Regions from separate parts of the Pseudarthrobacter sp. IC2-21 genome, predicted to be linked through region 2. Evidence: predicted binding sites of a transcription regulator. Region 2 holds the regulator's gene; the other holds the start of a gene.
What was found. Region 2 encodes HrcA, which represses chaperone genes, less so after heat shock. Its sites were predicted from a motif close to TTNGCACTCGNNNNNNNCGAGTGCNAA; they were not measured.
Positions count from the first base shown of each region.

Region 1: SBP01_RS16265 (Hsp20/alpha crystallin family protein) is a predicted target of HrcA. The motif match lies at 2,080-2,106, and genes of this name have one in related genera.

Region 1 covers NZ_CP139145.1:3,520,544-3,523,731, forward strand. The annotation lists gene SBP01_RS16250 (AAA family ATPase) at 1-731, shown strand, start outside; gene SBP01_RS16255 (hypothetical protein) at 723-1,100, opposite strand; gene SBP01_RS16260 (J domain-containing protein) at 1,127-1,495, opposite strand; gene SBP01_RS16265 (Hsp20/alpha crystallin family protein) at 1,570-1,992, opposite strand; gene SBP01_RS16270 (MerR family transcriptional regulator) at 2,137-2,457, shown strand; gene SBP01_RS16275 (phosphatase PAP2 family protein) at 2,465-3,188, opposite strand, start outside.
Region 2 covers NZ_CP139145.1:2,152,244-2,155,431, forward strand. The annotation lists gene dnaJ (molecular chaperone DnaJ) at 1-1,068, opposite strand, end outside; gene hrcA (heat-inducible transcriptional repressor HrcA) at 1,142-2,155, opposite strand; gene SBP01_RS09925 (DUF3097 domain-containing protein) at 2,327-3,175, shown strand.

The sequences.
Region 1 (3,188 bases), 1.4 Mb from region 2:
GCGGCATCCTGCTCTACGGCAGGCCGGGAACCGGAAAGACGCACACCGTGCGCCATCTGCTCAGCCTGAGTGAAGGCTCTACGGCGATCCTCCTCTCCGGCGGTTCACTGGCCCGGATCTCCGACGCCGCCCGCATGGCACGGGCGCTCCAGCCGTCCATTGTGGTGCTGGAGGACTGCGACCTCATCGCCGAGGACCGGAGCTTCGGGCACGGGCCGCAGCCGCTTTTGTTCGAAGTGCTGGATGCGATGGACGGCCTGGACCCGGACGCCGATGTGGCCTTTGTCCTCACCACCAACCGGCCCGACATGCTAGAGCGGGCACTGGCGCAACGGCCCGGCAGGGTGGACCTGGCCGTCGAGATTCCCCTGCCGGCCCACGCCGAGCGGGTCCGGTTGCTGGAGCTGTACGGCAGGCTGGTGGCTTTCAGCCCTGCGGCCCTCGACGCGGCCGCGGAACAGACCGAGGGGACCACCGCGTCCTTTGCCCGTGAACTGGTCCGCCGCGCGGTGGTGGCCGCTGCGCTGGAAGGCGGTCCGGTGTCCGATGCCCACCTCAGCGCCGCGGTTGAGGACCTGATGGCCGACGCCGAAACACTCACCCGCAGCCTGCTGGGCAGCGGTCCGGATGCGACGGCCGGAGCGGGATCCCGCTTTCCCGGTCCGGGTTTCCAAGGCCCGCCTGTCCCCGGCTTCCCGGGTCCAGAATTCTCGGGCCCGGCCTCACTGTGATCCGAAGAGGAAATCTTTGGCGTGGGCCACGGCCTTGCGGTAGGCATCGTTCCGGAGGCTGACGAGGTGTTCGGTATCGCCGTCCGCCGGTTCGAGGTAGCCCGTGTAGCCCGGCCGCAGCACCCAGATGTCGCCGGCGGGCGGTAGGTAGAACACTCCGAATGAGCGCTGCTGACGCTCCTCCGCCGTCCACACCGGCACCACAGCCAGAGCCGCACCGGTTGCGGGGTTGATCCACTGCGCCCGCGGCAGCGGCTCTTCGTGGGCTTCGGGGTCCAGGAACGGGGCGGTGCCTTTACCCCAGCGCGCTTCGAAGCGTTCCTGGAAGGCGGGGATCAGATGGGAATCGTAGCGACGCCAATCGCTCATGGGTGGCTCCTCTGGTGTGCATGGGGCTAGGTCCAGGGCCCGCTTTCCCAGCGGACCGGGGTGATCCGGATGGTGTTGCCTGCGGGCACATGGCGCCGGTTCACCCTCCGGACCGGGATGACGACCGGACCGGAACCCTGCCCGCCTGGTGTGCTTGTTCCGGTGCGGCTTCGGTCGTAGGCCGCACGCCGGGCGGGGTCACGCAGCACCGAAAAGGCCTGCATGATCTGCAGCAACTCGGCCCGCGAGAGCTCGCCGCCGTCCGTTGCGCCGCCGTCCGCGCCGAGGTCCGGATGATGGGTGCGCATCAAGGCCCGGTAGGCGCGGGAGATCTCCTGCTGGCTTGCAGTTGGCTTCACCCGCAGGACCTCGTAGAAATCCGGCTGACTGGTCATGACGGCATTCCGGCAATTATCAGTGGGGCGCAGGAGGCGCCGGCAACGGCTGCCGGCGCCCCCCGGGGGAAGGGCTAACCTCCGATCTCGTGCATCTGGCCCTTTGTTTCAATCTCGATCTTGCGCGGCTTGGCCTGCTCCGTCACGGGGATTCGCAGGGTCAGGACGCCCTGGTCGTAGCTGGCCTTGATGTGTTCCGTGTCCAGGGTGTCGCCGAGGATCAGTTGGCGGCTGAACACACCGCGTGGACGTTCCGAGGCCACCAGCTCAACGTTGGGCTGGGTGGGGTCCAGGCGTTCCGCCCGCACCGTCAGGACGTTGCGCTCAACGTTCAAGTCCACGCTGTCGACTTTGACACCGGGCAGGTCGAACGCCACAACAAACTCACCGTCTTCCTGCCAGGCGTCCATGGGCATGGCAGCCGGACGGGCCGCGGTACCGAAGACCTGCTGGGTGAGCCGGTCCAGCTCACGGAACGGGTCCGTACGCATCAACATCATTTCCCACTCCTTCAGCAATGCAGTTGCATGATTCCGTACCATACCCGCCACCCAACTATCTATGGCAGTGGGTATAGATTTTTTATAGCACCCGTGCGAAACTGGGGCAAGACATTTTCGAGAGAAATTTTGGGAGCCGGCATGAGCGAGCCACCCTCAGTACGCGCACCGCAAGCCCCGTCCGGGCGGGCACTTTATGCCATCTCGGTGGCCGCCCAACTGGCCGGCACCGGGCAGCAGAACATCCGCCTCTACGAGACGCGCGGCCTGCTGCGGCCCGCCCGGACCTCCGGCGGGACGCGCCAGTACAGTGACGCCGATATCGCCATTCTCCTTCACATCGGAGAGCTGCTGGAGCAGGGACTGAACCTGGCCGGCGTGGCCAAGGTCCTCGAACTTGAGGCCGCCAACGCCAAGTTGCGCCGTGCCCTCAAACGCGAACGCTCACTCCGCGAGCGCTAGCTCAGCACTAGTCGCCCGGTGCGTCGGCCTTGGAAAGTTCGCCCGTGATGCGTTCGCCGGGGATCCGGGCGGTGCGCCAGGTATCCAAGGCAATGTAGGCGCCCAGGATGATGAGCGAGAGGGACAGCGAAGCGAAGGCGTCGCTGAACCAGTGGTAGCCAAGGTAGAGCCTGCTGGCAATGGCCAGCACAATGCCGATTCCCGCCCCTACAAATCCCAGCACGGCAGCCCGCGGGTTTTCCCGCCGCGAGAAGATCAGAAACGTGCCCACCAGCAGGAAGTCGCACGCCCCCAGGACGTGGCCTGAAGGAAACGAGAATGTATGGTCGGCACCAAAGAGCATCAGGTCCACCGGCGGACGGGACCGCCGGACAATTTGCAGGATGATCTGGGAGATGATCACCCCGGTAAGCATCGCGGCGGCCAGGACAATGGGCCGCCAGGCGTGCTTTGCCGCGAAGCCCCACGCCACCGTGACCACCAGCACGATGATGGGCAAGGCGATCGGGCCGAAGAGCACAGCGAGGAAGATCATCACGGCGGTGAGCGTCTCGGAACGGGTGCCAAGCAGCCAGTCCCGGATCGGTTCGTCCGGGCCCCACGGTGCTGTCCCGCTTTGCACCACCCCCACCAGCGCAACGACGAACGCCAGGGTGCCGACCGCCATCAGGATCACCGCTGCCCGGTACAGCCCCCTGCGTGCCGCCGGCTCTATGTAGCGTTCTTCCACC
Region 2 (3,188 bases):
GCCTTCAGTGAACTGCTCACCCCGCAGCTTGGCGAGCTGACGCAGCAGGTCCTCCTGCGCCTGGTCGAGCTTCGAAGGCGTCTCCACCTGCAGGTGGACCAACAGGTCACCGCGGCCGTAGCCACGAAGATGCGTTACGCCCAGTCCGCGCAGCGTGATGACCTCACCGGACTGGGTGCCGGCTTTGACGTCGATTTCCTGCAGCCCGTCGAAGGTTTCCAGGGACACTTCCGTGCCCAGGGCGGCCGCGGTCATGGGGATGTGCAAAGTCGCGTGCAGGTCATCGCCGTCGCGGACAAAGGTGGGATCGTTGTTGACCCGGATTTCAACGTAGAGGTCACCGGCAGGTCCGCCGGCAGGTCCGGCCTCGCCCTGACCGGAAAGCTGGATCCGGGTGCCTGTTGCCACGCCGGCAGGCACTTTGATGGTGAGTGACCGGCGGCTGCGGATGCGGCCCTGGCCGTTGCACTCATTGCAGGGGTCCTTAATGACGGTTCCGAAGCCCTCGCAGGTGCCGCAGGGGGCGGCCGTCATGACCTGGCCCAGGATGGAGCGCACGGCCCGCTGGACCTGGCCGCTGCCACCGCAGATATCGCAGCGTTCAGGGTGGCTGCCCTCACGGCAGCACGAACCGTTACAGGTGGGGCAGGTGACGGCGGTATCCACTTCGAGCTTGCGGTTGACGCCGAAAACGGCGTCGCGCAGTTCGATCCGGACACTGATCAGCGCGTCCTGGCCGCGGCGGACCCGGGAGGCGGGACCCGAGGACCCGCCCGCACCGAAGAACGTATCGAAGATGTCCTGGAACGCGAACCCCTGGCCGGCGTAGGACCCGCCGCCGAAGCCGTTGTCAGTACCGTTTTCGTTGCCGGTGGTGTCATATACACGGCGCTTCTGGGGGTCCGAAAGGACCTCGTAGGCGTGGGTGACGGCCTTGAAGCGGTCCGACGCATCGTCCCCGGGGTTAACGTCCGGGTGAAGGGTGCGGGCCAGCTTGCGGTAGGCCTTCTTGATCTCTTCTCCGGTGGCTTCCGGCGAGACCCCGAGGACGTCGTAGTGGCTGCTCAAAGTTCGTATCTCTTCCCTGTTGTACTGCCGGCGGCGGTGCTGCCGGCACTGCTCTTCGTGCCTGGGCCGGCTGTTAAGGGCCCAGAATTCTTGACAGATAACGGGCTACTGCCCGCACTGCGGCCATGGTGGTGGGATAGTCCATCCGGGTGGGCCCCAGGACACCAACCTTGGCGGTGCTGTCCGGTCCGTAGGCGGTGGCCACCACGGAAGCTTCGGCGAGCCCGTCGTACGGGTTTTCCCGGCCTATGCTCACGGTCACGCCGCGCGGGTCCTGCGCCATGTCGCTGAGCAGGCGGAGCAGGACTACCTGTTCCTCCAGTGCTTCCAGGACAGGACCGATGCTGAGCGGAAAATCCACATTGGACCGGGCAAGGTTCGCGGTGCCGGCCATCACCATGCGGTCCTCCCTGCTGCTGTGGGCGAGCGTCTCCAGTCCATGGGCCAGCGCCTGGGCAGCTGCCCGCTGGCCCGGGGCGACGGAGGACACCACGCCAGGCAGGGACTGGGCCAGCCGGCTCAGCGGTGTTCCGGCCAGCGAACCGAGGAAGTGTGTCCGCAAAGCGGCGATGGCATCCTCGCCGAGGTCCTGGCCGACGTCGATTACACGCTGTTCCACCTTGCCGGTGGTGGCGATCAGCACCAGGAGGACCTGGCGTGGTGCCAGAAGGACAAATTCGATGTGGCGGATGGTGGCCCGGCTCAGGTGCGGGTACTGCACCACTGCCACCTGGTTGGTCAGCTGGGAAAGCAGCCTGACTGTCCTGTCCAGGACGTCATCCAAGTCATCCGCACCCTCCAGCAGCGACTGGATGGCCTTCTTCTCCGCCGGGGACAGAGGTTTGACGGCCGAGATCTGGTCCACAAACAGCCGGTAGCCCTTGTCCGTGGGGATCCGGCCCGCACTGGTGTGCGGAGCGGTAATCAGGCCCTCATCTTCCAGGGCGGCCATGTCGTTCCGGATGGTGGCGCTGGACACGCCGAGGTGGTGGCGCTCAACCAGGGCCTTGGAACCAACAGGCTCCCGGGAGTGCACGTAGTCCTCCACGATGGCCCGCAGTACTTCCAGTTTGCGCGGCTCGCTCACACTCCACCTCCATCCAGGATTGCCGTTCACTGCTTAGGTATTGGTCGCGGTTCGTTAGCACTCGACATGCCTAAGTGCTAACAGTCTAATATGACTCGCCCCGTTGTTAGCATTGGTACCGCTCCGGGCGAACATTCGGCGGCACGATCTAGCGCAAGGTGGAATGAATCCATGCAGTACCAGAACTGGGGTCCTCAGGAGATTGCCGCGCCGGTCCGGAGCGAACTCCCCGAAGTGCCAGTGGAGCGCGGCATGGTCATCGAAGACGCCCAGTCCGGCTGGGTCGGAGCGGTGACCCGGGTGGAGAAGTCCGGCGGCATGCACGTGGTTGCCCTTGAAGACCGGCGCGGCAAATCGCGGTCCTTCAAGCTGGGCTTCGGCTTCCTCCTCGAAGGCCAGCCCATCAGGCTGATGCCCCCGGCGCCCAGGCAGAACGCGGCCGTGCCGGCTGGACGCACGGCGTCCGGCTCGGTCAGCGTGGCGGGCCAGCGTGCCCAGGTGGCCAAGGCAAGCAGGATCTGGGTGGAGGGAAAGCACGACGCCGAACTCGTGGAAAAAGTGTGGGGTGACGATCTGCGGGTGGAGGGCATCGTCGTCGAGCCTTTGCACGGCATCGATGACCTCGCGGGGGCGGTGGCCGAATTCGGTCCCGGGCCCAACCGGCGGCTGGGGATCCTGGTGGATCACCTGGTACCGGACTCCAAAGAGTGGCGTATCGCCGCCGGGGTGATGGCGTCGAAGGGTGCCGCCGGGAACGTGCTGATTGTCGGGCACCCCTACGTTGACGTGTGGCAGGCGATCCGCCCTGCGGTGCTGGGCATTGAACAGTGGCCGGTGGTACCCCGCGGTCAGGATTGGAAAACCGGCATCCTTGCGGCATTTGGCTGGCCGCACGCCACGAAGGAAGACATCGGCCTGGGCTGGCAAAAACTGCTGGGCGCGGTCCGCAGTTACGCGGACTTGGAAGCGTCGCTGCTCGGGCGGGTGGAGGAGGTCATCGACTTCCTGACGGCGCCGTGACCCCTGGCGCCTC